Regions from separate parts of the Rhodococcus sp. NPDC003322 genome, predicted to be linked through region 2. Evidence: riboswitches for the same ligand, from Rfam matches in the RefSeq annotation. Region 2 holds a riboswitch; the other holds the start of a gene.
The links. Region 2 has a riboswitch for thiamine pyrophosphate ahead of thiC (phosphomethylpyrimidine synthase ThiC). Riboswitches for the same ligand answer to the same signal wherever they lie in the genome.
Positions count from the first base shown of each region.

Region 1: it holds a riboswitch for thiamine pyrophosphate, as region 2 does, so the genes downstream of both, ACWDUM_RS17400 (purine-cytosine permease family protein) here and thiC (phosphomethylpyrimidine synthase ThiC) in region 2, are expected to answer to the same signal.

Region 1 covers NZ_JBSFSC010000004.1:243,225-249,274, forward strand. Annotated here, with positions in the region: gene serB (phosphoserine phosphatase SerB) at 1-513, shown strand, start outside; gene ACWDUM_RS17380 (peptidyl-tRNA hydrolase) at 513-1,262, shown strand; gene ACWDUM_RS17385 (ABC transporter substrate-binding protein) at 1,287-2,291, opposite strand; gene ACWDUM_RS17390 (ABC transporter ATP-binding protein) at 2,372-3,112, opposite strand; gene ACWDUM_RS17395 (ABC transporter permease) at 3,126-3,923, opposite strand; TPP riboswitch at 4,149-4,259, shown strand; gene ACWDUM_RS17400 (purine-cytosine permease family protein) at 4,251-5,594, shown strand; gene ACWDUM_RS17405 (TenA family protein) at 5,591-6,050, shown strand, end outside.
Region 2 covers NZ_JBSFSC010000006.1:27,519-33,568, reverse strand. Annotated here, with positions in the region: gene ACWDUM_RS22680 (peptide deformylase) at 100-690, shown strand; gene ACWDUM_RS22675 (N-acetylglutamate synthase, CG3035 family) at 956-1,912, shown strand; gene ACWDUM_RS22670 (exodeoxyribonuclease III) at 1,985-2,800, shown strand; gene ACWDUM_RS22665 (SPW repeat protein) at 2,895-3,323, opposite strand; gene ACWDUM_RS22660 (GNAT family N-acetyltransferase) at 3,431-3,811, opposite strand; gene ACWDUM_RS22655 (GNAT family N-acetyltransferase) at 3,918-4,259, opposite strand; TPP riboswitch at 4,426-4,552, shown strand; gene thiC (phosphomethylpyrimidine synthase ThiC) at 4,543-6,050, shown strand, end outside.

The DNA.
Region 1 (6,050 bases), on a different contig from region 2:
CTCGACGCGTCGGTGATCGACGAGGTCGGCCGGGCGCTGGAGCTGACCCCCGGCGCCCGCACCACGATCCGGACGCTGCGCCGCCTCGGGTTCCACTGCGGCGTGGTGTCCGGTGGATTCCGTCAGGTCATCGAGGGTCTCGCGCACGAGCTCGAACTGGACTTCGTCGAGGCCAACACCCTCGAGATCGTCGACGGCAAGCTCACCGGACGGGTTGTCGGCGACGTGGTCGACCGGGCCGCGAAGGCCGTCGCGCTGCGCAAGTTCGCCGCCCAGGTCGGTGTGCCGCTGGAACAGACCGTGGCGGTCGGAGACGGCGCCAACGACATCGACATGCTCAATGCCGCCGGTCTCGGTGTCGCGTTCAACGCCAAGCCTGCGCTGCGCGAGGTCGCCGACACCGCGCTCTCGCACCCGTTCCTCGACGCGGTGCTGTTCGTGCTCGGCGTGACCCGCGACGAGGTCGAGGCCGCCGACGCCGTCGACGGACTGGTGCGCCGAGTTCCGCTCTGATGTTGCCCGAACTGGACGCCCATTTCGCGGCCCGGCACGCGGTCCTCGCGGCGGGCTACGGGCACCGGCCCGACCCGGACGATCCGGCGCAGGTGCTGGCGATGCCGCTGGTGCTGCACATCCCGAAGGTCGACCGGCCCGCTCGGAGCGCGCTGCTGGAGGCCGCGGCCGCCGCGACCGCCGCGCTGTGCCTCGACGAGCGCGTCGGGGTCGGACCGGACGGCGAGGCGGGGCCGTGGCGGCGCGACTACCTCGCGTGGACCGACGCCCGGATCCGGAAGGTGGCCCGCCGCGCCCGCGGTGCGCAGTGGTTGGCCGCGCAGGACGTCGACGGGGTGACCGTCGAGGTCGACGGCGCGCAGGCCCGGGCCTTCGTGCCCGGACCGGTCGGCGCCCTCGACACGCGGATCCGCAAACTGCAGATCGGGGGCACCGATCTCGACCACGACGACCCGGGCGACCCCGCCGCAGGCGTGCCGGTGCTGTGGTTGGACGCCGAACTCGGAATGACCGTCGGCAAGGCCGCCGCCCAGGTCGGGCACGCGGCGATGCTGCTGGCCGGTGCCATGAGCGCCCGGCAGGCGGCGGAATGGGCCGCGAACGGCTTCCGCTGCTCGGTCCGCGACGCCGACCCGCAGCGCTGGTCCGCGTTGGCCGCGGAGGTCGACGCCGGACGGGCAGTGGCGGTACGCGACGCCGGATTCACCGAGGTCGCACCCGGGTCGATGACGGTCATCGCCGCCCTCTGACCCGCCCGGCCGGGGAGCGGCGTCCTAGCCCTCGAACCTCCGGTCGACCGCCCCGGCGAAGTCGACCGTGCCGGGCAGTTCCCCGGCCGCGGTGAACGCGTCGGCGATCTCCTGCTCGGAGGCCACCACGGCATCGGTCAGTGGAATCGGCTGCTTGATCGACCGGGTCCAGGTGGTTCGCGACGCGTCGGGGCTGATCGAGGTGAGTTCGGCGTACTTCGCGGACCATTCGTCGAGGTTGTCCTGCGACCACGCGGTCGCCGCGGCGTAGTGGCCGAGGAAGTCGTCGACGGCCGCGGTCTTGCCCGGATCGTCGAGGGCGGCGCCGGACGCGGCCCAGAAGTTGTAGCCGTTGGCGGCCTGGTCGGCGGTCGCGATCACCCGCGCGCCGGATTCCTTCTCGGCGATCGCGGTGTACGGATCCCATGTCGCCCAGGCGTCCACGTCGCCCTTGGTCAGCGAGGTGTATCCGTCGGCGGGGGAGACGAACACCGTCTCGACGTCGGTGCGGTCCAGACCCGCCTTCTGCAGCTGCAGCAGCAGGTTCGCGTGCGCCGAGCTGCCCTTGAACGTCGCGATCTTCTTGCCCTTCAGATCCGCCACCGACGTCGCCGGGGAATCCTTGCCGACCAGGATCGCGTCGCCCTGACCGGTCGCCTCGAGCGCCCCGACGATCTTGATGTCCGCCTTCGACGCGGCACCGAAGATCACCGGGGTGTTGCCGGTCTGGGCGAGGTCGATGCCGCCGGCGCTCGCGGCCTCGATCAGCGGCAGTCCCGCGGTGAACGAGGAGAACTCGATCTTGTAGGGCAGGTTCTCGAGCTGTCCCGACGCGCGCAGCAGAACCTCGATGGACGTGGCCTTCTGGTCACCGACCTCGAGGGTGACGGTGGACAGGTCCACCGGTCCGGTCGCTGCCGCTTCGGTGGCGTCGCCGTCGGATCCGCCGCACGCGGTGAGTGCCAGCGCGGTGGCGGTGATCGCGGCCAGTCCGACGAGTCGTCGACGGCCGAAGGTGCTGAGTTTCATTGGGCGTGGTCCTGTTTCGGTGAGGAGCGGTCGGCGGTGTGAAGTGGCGGCGGTGGGAAGTGGCGGCGGTGGAGTCGGGCTCAGGTGGGTACGCCGAGCAGTTCGAGCAGTCGGGCGGAGTACTCGGCGGTCTCGGCGGTGGCGCGTCTGCGCGGGCGGGGCAGGGCGATCGGCACCTCGTGGGCGATGCGGCCGCCGTCCAGAATCACGGCCCGGTCGGCCAGTGCCACCGCCTCGGTCACGTCGTGGGTCACGAGGAGGACGCCGAATCCGTGCTCGGCGAACAGGCCGAGCAACAGGTCGTGGACCGAGAGCCGGGTCAGCGCGTCCAACGCACCGAACGGCTCGTCGAGCAGCAGCAGCGTCGGTTCCGCGACCAGCGCCCGGGCCAGGGCTGCTCGCTGCGCCTCGCCGCCGGACAGCGTCAACGGCCACGCGTCCCGGCGATGCCCGAGACCGACCTCGCCGAGCACCCGGGCCGCCCGGTCGCGGCGTCCCGGACCACGGCGGGGGTCGGGCAGGCCGAGTTCGACGTTCGTGGTCACGTCGAGCCACGGGACCAGCCGGGGTTCCTGGAAGACGACGGTGGGGTATCCGTCGGTGGTGACCTGCCCCTCGTGGTCGCCGGACAGGCCTGTCAGGGCCCGCAGCAGAGTCGACTTGCCCGATCGGCTGCGTCCGAGCAGGGCGACGATCTCGCCGCGGCGGATCTCGAGGTCGATCCCGTCGAGTACGGGCCGGCCACCGAAGCTCTTCCGCAGACCGGTGACTCGGGCGGCCGGAGCCGTGGACACCGGCGAGGCGGTGATGGTGTCTGTCATGACGTGGTCCTCCTCAGGCCGCGGCGGGCTGCCAGCGCAGCGCCCGCCGCTCCAGCCCGCGTACCAGTGCATCCGTGACCAGCCCGAGCAGTCCGTACACGAGCAGGCCGAAGATGACGATGTCGGTGCGCAGGAACTCGCGCGCGTTGTTCACGATGTACCCGAGACCCTTGCTCGCGTTGATCTGCTCGGCGACGATCAGCGAGAGCCATGCCACGCCGAGGCTCTGACGCAACCCGACCAGGATGTGCGGCAGCGCACCGGGGATCACCAACCGGCGCAGCCGCAACACCTGGCCGAGTTCGAGGAGCTTCGGGTCCAGCTGACGGATCCCGGCAAAGGTGTTGAGGTACAGGGGAAATGCAACGCCGAGCGCGATGAGGAAGACCTTCGGTTCCTCCCCGATGCCGAACCAGATGATGAACAGCGGGATCAGGCCGAACAGCGGTACGGTTCGTAGCATCTGCAACGGCGGATCCACGATGTACTCGCCGATCCGGCCGATACCGGCGACGACTCCGAAGCCGACGCCAAGCACGGCGCCGAGCGCGAACCCGATCAGGACCCGCTGCCCGGACACGAGCAGGGCGTCGGTCAGCGCACCGGAACGAAAGACCTCGACGCCGGCCTCGAGGATCACCGACGGCGCGGGCAACACCCGCTCGGACAGCAGTCCGGTCCGGCTGCCGATCTGCCAGACGAGCAGCAGCGTGAGCGGTGCAAGCGCCCGCAGCAGACCGCGGCGGCGGTGGTGCGCCTGCGACCCGGCGGACGGCGCAACCGGCGCCTCTGCGGCAGTGGTCACGGACAACGGAACCCCCTCTGATGGCCCCGCACACGGCGGGTCAGGGCGTCATGGTGCGCGGGCGGGCCGACGTCGGGAAGGTTTGGAATCAGCGCGAGCGATACCGTCGCGCAGCCGGGTCGGCTCGATGGGCGCAGCCGGGTCGGCTCGATGGGCGCAGCCGGGTCGGCGTTCTTGCGGGGCAGGGGGCGGCTTGGACTGCGCCGTGACGACGGCCTAGTGTGAGCGTCGTCCATCCAGCACGGGAGCCCTGGCGTCGTAGGGCTGAGAGGGAGCACGGCTGCTCCGACCGTCACACCTGATCCGGGTCATTCCGGCGTAGGGAGCAGTGCGATGTCCGTCGTACCGACACGTCCGTCACCGGGGTCGGCTCAGGCCGAGCCGTCCTTCACCCTGGACGAATCACCAACCCGCACCCTGGGATTCGGCGCGCAGGTCGGCCTGTGGGGCAATCTCGGAATCTCCCTGCTGCTGCCGGTCGCTGCGACGTTCGCGGTGCTGCAGGGACAGTCGCTGCTCGCCACGCTGCTCGCGGTGGTCGTCGGTGCGCTGATCGGGTCGGCGTTGCTCGGGCTGTGTGCAGCCGCCGGCGCCTCGGTCGGCGCCCCCGCGATGGTGATGATGCGCGGCTTGCTCGGTACCCGGCTCTCCGCGCTGCCGACGGTGCTGAACCTGGTGCAGTGTGTCGGTTGGGCGACCTTCGAGGTGTTCGTGATCGCGGAGACCGCGGCCCGGCTGACCGGGTGGCAGCGGTGGCCGTTCGTGCTGCTCGGCGGTGTGCTGGCGACGGTGATGGCGCTGTACCCGCTGCGGGTGGTCAAGATCCTGGCCCGGTATGCGGTCTGGGCGGCGCTCGCGTCCACGGTGTACCTGCTGGTGAACGTGCTGATGAAGGATCTGCCGTCGCTGACCGAGGGCAGCTTCGCCGGGTTCTGGACCAGCGTCGACCTGGTGATCGCGATGCCGATCTCCTGGGTTCCGTTGGCCGCCGACTACGCCCGGCACTCCCGGTCCCCACGGGCGGCGTTCCTCGGCGCCACTGTCGGCTACGGCGGCGCCACGGTCGCCTTCTTCGCGCTCGGCGTCCTGGCGTTCGTCGCGTTCGGGCTCGAACCCGGCTTCGACGTGATCGGCAGCCTGCTGGTCCTGCCGCTGGCGGGGGTTGCGCTGCTCATCCTGCTGGTCGACGAGGTCGACGAGGCGTTCGCGAACATCTACTCCACCGCGATCAGTGCGCAGAACCTGCGACCGAACCTGGACCGCCGATTCCTCGTGATCGGGGTCGGCGTGGTCGCGACGCTGCTCGCACTGACGGTCGACGCATACAGCTACGAGCCGTTCCTGTTCCTGATCGGTGCCGTGTTCGTGCCGCTGACCGGAACCTTCCTGGCATCGTTCTACCTGCTCCGGCGCGGCCACTGGGACGTGTCGGCGCAGTCGCCCACCCGCTGGGTGATGTTGGTGCCGTGGGTCGCCGGGTTCGTCGTCTACCAGCTGGTGACGCCGACCTACTTCACCGGCTTCGGTGCCGGCTGGACGCGCTGGTGGACGAATCTGCAGTCGTCGCTGGGGATTCCGGCCTCCGGCTGGTCCGCGTCGCTCGCCGCGTTGGTGGTCGCCGCCGGGCTGGCGTTGCTGCTCGGCCTGATCGACAAGCGAAAGGTGGTGCGGGCGTGACTCTCTCGTCCCGACTGCAGGAGAAGGGGCGGGCGCTGCTCGCGGAGCAGCTCGCCCACCCCACGGTCGTGGGGATCGCGCGCGGCGACCTGGATCCGGCACTGTTCCGCGGCTGGCTCGAGCAGGACTACCTGTACCTGCTCGACTACACCCGGGTGTTCGCGCGCCTGGCGTGGCAGGCCCCCGACGGGCACCTCGGCTATCTGGTGGACCTGGCGCACTCGACGCTGCACGAGGAGTTGAGTCTGCACCGAGAGCTGTCCGAGCCGTTCGGTGCGGACTTCGGCACCGCGGTCAAGAGCCCGCAGTGCGCGGCGTACACCGAGTTCCTGCTCGAGTCGGCCGCGGACTACGGGCGTGGACTGGCGGCGCTGCTGCCGTGCATGTGGGGGTACTCGCAGCTGGGCCTTGCCCTCGCGCAGGACCCGCCCGCCGATCCCCGCTACCGCCGCTGGG
Region 2 (6,050 bases):
ACGGCGCGTCGCTCGCGGATCCCACGACCCGACAACACGCCCCGGCATCGGGGCAACCGGGAAACGGCCGGGCCGATCGCCACCATTATTCTTTCCCGCATGGCAATTCTTCCGATCGTGATCGTGGGCGACCCGGTACTCCACCAGCCGACCAAGCCGGTGACCCAGCCGCTGTCCGAGATCGCCGAACTCGTGGCCGACATGTACGACACGATGGACGAGGCCAACGGCGTCGGCCTGGCCGCCAACCAGGTTGGCGTCCCGCTGCGCCTGTTCGTCTACGACTGCCCCGACTACGACGCCGACCCCAAGGGTGCGCGCCGTCGCGGCGAGGTGATCAACCCCGTCCTCGAGACCTCGGAGATCCCCGAGACGATGCCGGACCCGGAGGACGACGACGAGGGCTGCCTGTCGGTGCCGGGCGAGCAGTTCCCGACCGGCCGCGCCGACTGGGCGAAGGTGACCGGCGTCGACGTGAACGGTGAACCCGTCGAGATCGAGGGCACCGGATTCTTCGCCCGGATGCTGCAGCACGAGGTCGGGCACCTCGACGGCTTCCTCTACACCGACGTGCTGATCGGGCGGCACGCGCGCGCCGCGAAGAAGATCATCAAGCGGTCCGGCTGGGGCGTGCCGGGGCTGACCTGGACCCCCGGCACGGTCGAGGACCCGTTCGGACACGATGACTGACGCCCCAGCGGGCACCGGTAGACATCGCCGCCGCGAGGCGACCGAACGCGACGCAACCACACCCGAACCGAGTGGTGGTCCCACCCCCGAACCGAGTGCCGGACCCGACACCGAGTCGACCGGTGGTCCAAGCCCCGAGCCGACCGGTGGTCCCACACCGGAACCGAGTGCCGGACCCGACACCGAGCCGACCGGTGACGCAAGCCCCGAGCCGACCGGTGGCCCCACATCCGCGGACGAGGGCGCGTCCGCGGCGACCGTGCAATTGCCCACCGCGCCGCGACTCGGCAGCCGGGTCGTCCTGCGGTACAAACTGCCGCCGGGCTATCCCCAACCGTTGACCGACATCATCGGGGAACTCGTCGCCCTGACGCCGGCCGTGGTGGTGCGCGCCGAGGACGGCCGGGTGGTTCAGGTGTCCGCGGACCAGGTGGTGGCGCTCAAGGCGATCGGGCCGCGCCGGGTCACGACGCGGGAGATCCGGGCGCTCGAACTGGCGGCCGCGGACGGCTGGCCGGGAACCGAACAGTCGTGGATCGACGGCTGGTTGGCCCGCAGCGGCGGGGGGTTCACCCGCCGCGCCAACGCCGCGGCGCCGCTGGGGCGGGCGCACCGGATCGGTGACCTGCATTCGGGCGACACCCTGGACCGGCTGCGGGCCTGGTACGCCGACCGCGGGCAGCCGCTGACGCTGCTGCTGCCCCACCGGCTCGGCGCGGCGCCGGAGGGCTGGACGCTGTCGGCGGAGGTGCAGGTGATGGCCGCCGACATCACGAACCTGACGCTGCCGGAAGGCGAGTCACTGGTGACGGTCTCCCCGGAACCGGGACCCGGGTGGCTTCCGCTGTACCACTACCGCGGCGCGCCCCTGCCGGAATCGGCGCCGGCGGTGCTGGCGTCGGTCCGGGACGGCGAGCTCGGGTTCGGTGCGCTCGGCAGCCCGGAGACCGAACTGCTCGCAATCGCCCGCGCCGCGATCACCGAGGCCCCCGACGGGCGGCGCTGGGTGGGGCTTGCGGCCGTCGAGGTCGCCCCGGCGCACCGCCGCCGCGGACTCGGCATGCTGATCTGTGCGGAGATGATCCGGTGGGGCCGCGGCCGTGGCGCCACCCACGCCTACGTTCAGGTCGAGGCCGACAACGCGCCTGCGATCGAGCTGTACCGCACCCTCGGGCTCATCGACCATCACCGCTACCGCTACGCCACCGCACCCGAGCGCTGAGCCGCCGTGCGGGTGGAGTTTCCCTTCCACCCGCACGGTCGCGATGTCGGTGGGCGGCACTACGCTGCGGGCATGCGATTGGCGACGTGGAATGTGAACTCGGTGCGAGCCCGGACGGACCGGATCGTGGACTGGCTGACCCGCACCGACACCGACGTGCTCGCCATGCAGGAGACCAAGTGCCGGGACGACCAGTTCCCGACCGAGCGGTTCACCGAACTCGGCTACGAGGTCGCGCACGTCGGCCTGAGCCAGTGGAACGGGGTGGCGATCGTCTCCCGCGTCGGGCTCGAGGACGTGCAGGTCGGGTTCGAGGGGCAGCCCGGGTTCGCCAAGCAGGCGCCCGACACACTCGACGTCGTGACCCCGGTCGTCGAGGCCCGCGCGATCGGCGCGACCTGCGGCGGGGTCCGGGTGTGGAGCCTGTACGTGCCGAACGGCCGCGAACTGTCGGACCCGCACTACACCTACAAGCTGGACTGGCTCGCGACACTGCGGGACGACGCCGCGAAGTGGTTGGCCGAGGACCCGAACGCGCAGGTCGCCCTGGTCGGGGACTGGAACGTCGCCCCGACCGACGAGGACGTGTGGGATCCGGCGCTGTTCGAGGGCAAGACCCACACGTCGCAGCCGGAACGGGACGCGTTCGCCGCGTTCGAGGAGGTCGGGTTCGCCGAGGTGACCCGTCCGCACACCCCCGGCCCGGGTGTGTACACCTACTGGGACTACACGCAGTTGCGGTTCCCGAAGCGGCAGGGCATGCGGATCGACTTCCAGTACGCCTCCCCCGCGTTGGCCGCCCGCGTCACCGGCGCCTCGATCGACCGCGAGGAGAGAAAGGGCAAGGGCGCCAGCGATCACGCGCCCGTCGTCATCGAACTCGACTAGCGCGGAATTCGGGTCCACGAAGCCGGCCGGGGACGGTCACGACCGTCCCCGGCTGCTCGACAACCCGGGCCGCCGACGGGGTTGCTCCGGTTCCTCACCTTCTGGTGCGCATGAATCCGATACCCATCAGGCCGAGTCCCAGCACCAGGACCACGGCACCACAGACCACGTTCGACCAGATCATCCCGGTCGTCGTCGACACTCCGGTGACCACCCACGGCGAGATGATCATCCACACGCCGAGGACGGGCAGTGTGAATGCGACTCCGTGAAGGCGGCCGAAGGCCGACGCGAGTCCGAACGCGAACACGGCCGTCGCGAGTCCGGCGATCAGGTTGCTCATCATCAGCGTGGTTGTGCCACTGAATCCGATGACCCACGGCGACGCGGCCATGTAGAGGCCGGCCAGCATGAGCAGACCCTCGTTCGTCTGCGCGAGCGGGTCGCCCGCGGCCTGGTCGTACTTGTCACGTAGCGCGGCGATGTCCGGGTGCTTCTCAATGGGCAGGTTCGCTGTCGACATGATGCCAACACCTCCTCGAGATGGAGAGGGAACACGTCCTCCCTCTCCCCTCGATTCTATTGCGAGACTGGGGCCAGGGACCGCCGCGAGCTGGACCGATGTGCCGATCAGCCGGCGTCGTCGAGCAGCCCCAGGTACTCGGTGTGGGTGCCGAGGTAACGCTGCACGTAGGTGCAGACGGGGTGCAGTCGCCACCCCCGGACCCGGGCCTCCTCGAGGACCTCGCGCACGAGCACGGCCGCCCAACCGCGGCCGCCGTACTCCTCCTTGACGACGGTGTGCATGAGCGCGACGGCGGCGCCGTCCTCGGGAGCGCCGTCCCGGTCGTCGAGCCGGCGGTAGCCGAGAATGCCGATCAGATCGCCGTCGACCCAGAGGTCGAAGCGCGCGTGTGCGGGATTGTGCTCGACCTCGGCCAGGGCGGGGTCGGCGGGCGCAGCGACGGGCGTCGTCACCGCCGCTGCCTGGTCCGGGTGTCGCTTGAACATGGCGTCATGCAATCAGCATTCGGGTCGATTCGCCGCCCGGCGCGGGCCCGACAGACAAGTTGTCGCTCATCCTTCGTCGAATCGTGGCCGAATCGCCGCCGGGCGATCACACCGGCACCAGCATGTCCCGGTACTCGGGGTTCGCCACGACGAATCGCTGCAGGTAGGTGCACACCGGGCGGATCTTCCAGCCGTACCCCCGCGCCGCGTCGAGGGCACGTCGGACCATCACGGCGGCCAGGCCGCGGTGCCCGAAGTCCTCGACGATGACGGTGTGCAGGAAGGACACCACCGGCGCTCCCGCCCGCCGTTTGGCGCTCACCGCTCCGCCGTTCGACTCCAGGTCGTAATACCCCAGGATGCCGACGAGGTCGCCGTTGAGCCACAGCTCGAAGCGGTTCTGAGCTGCATTGTTCATCACCTCGGCGGTCGGTGTGTCCGCGAACATCGGCCTTGTCTCCTTGCCCACCCGTAACAAAAATGTGATCCACGCCACTATAGGTCGGTGCAGGTTTGCGCGACAGGGAACGCGCAGAAAACTCGCCAACCGGACAGGTGCGCCTCCCCGGCCCGCACCCGCGGGAGGCGCCCGGCTATCGTCGGCGGCGACAACTCAACAAACCCACGGGGGCTCGCACCAGCGGGCTGAGAGGACGGCTAGCTCTCCACGAGCGGACAGGGCCGTCGACCGTATGAACCTGACCGGGTAATGCCGGCGTAGGGAGATTTCGATGAGGGACACCTCAACCTTCGACGGCGCCGTCGCCACGACTGCCGTCACGACCGGTCCGATCGCGGGCAGCAGCAAGCGGTACCTCGAGGTCGACGGGCTGTCGATTCCGGTCCGGCGCGTACAGCTGACCACCGGCGACCACCTCGACCTGTACGACACCTCCGGCCCGTACACCGACGAGTCCGCACGGATCGACCTCGACGCCGGCCTGCCGCCGGTACGCGCGTCCTGGCCACGCCCGGAGGGTGCCACCACCCAACTCGGCTGGGCCCGAGCCGGGGTGATCACCGACGAGATGCGCTATTGCGCTGCCCGCGAAGGGGTTTCCCCGGAGCTGGTGTGCGAGGAGGTCGCGGCGGGACGGGCGGTGATCCCCGCCAACCGGCGCCACCCGGAACTCGAACCCATGGTGATCGGCAAGCGGTTCGCGGTGAAGATCAACGCGAACATCGGCAACTCGGCGGTGACCTCCTCGATCGCTGAGGAGGTGGAGAAGATGGTGTGGGCGACCCGCTGGGGCGCCGACACCATCATGGACCTGTCCACCGGCCGCAACATCCACGAGACGCGGGAGTGGATCCTGCGCAACTCCCCCGTCCCGGTCGGCACGGTCCCGATCTACCAGGCACTCGAGAAGGTCGGCGGCGACCCGACGAAGCTGACGTGGGAGCTGTACCGCGACACCGTGATCGAGCAGTGTGAGCAGGGCGTGGACTACATGACGGTGCACGCCGGGGTGCTGCTGCGGTACGTACCGCTGGCGGCGAAGCGGGTCACCGGCATCGTCTCGCGTGGCGGGTCGATCATGGCGGCCTGGTGCCTGGCACACCACCGGGAGTCGTTCCTGTACACGCACTTCGAGGAACTCTGCGAGATCCTCGCCCGCTACGACGTCACCTTCTCGCTCGGCGACGGACTGCGTCCCGGCTCGATCGCCGACGCCAATGACGAGGCCCAGTTCGCCGAGCTGCGGACCCTCGGCGAACTGACGAAGGTCGCGAAATCCCATGGCGTGCAGGTGATGATCGAGGGTCCCGGGCACGTGCCGATGCACAAGATCGTCGAGAACGTGCGACTGGAAGAGGAGTGGTGCGAGGAGGCGCCGTTCTACACCCTCGGCCCGCTTGCCACCGACATCGCGCCCGCCTACGACCACATCACGTCGGCGATCGGCGCCGCGATGATCGCCCAGGCCGGGACCGCGATGCTCTGCTACGTGACCCCGAAGGAGCATCTGGGACTGCCGAATCGCGACGATGTGAAGGTCGGTGTCGTCACCTACAAGATCGCCGCGCACGCCGCGGACCTGGCCAAGGGCCATCCGCGTGCCCAGGAGCGTGACGACGCGCTGTCCACGGCCCGTTTCGAGTTCCGCTGGCACGACCAGTTCGCGCTCTCCATCGACCCGGACACCGCCCGCGAGTACCACGACGAGACCCTGCCCGCGGAGCCGGCGAAGACCGCGCACTTCTGTTCGATGTGCGGCCCGAAGTTCTGCTCCATGCG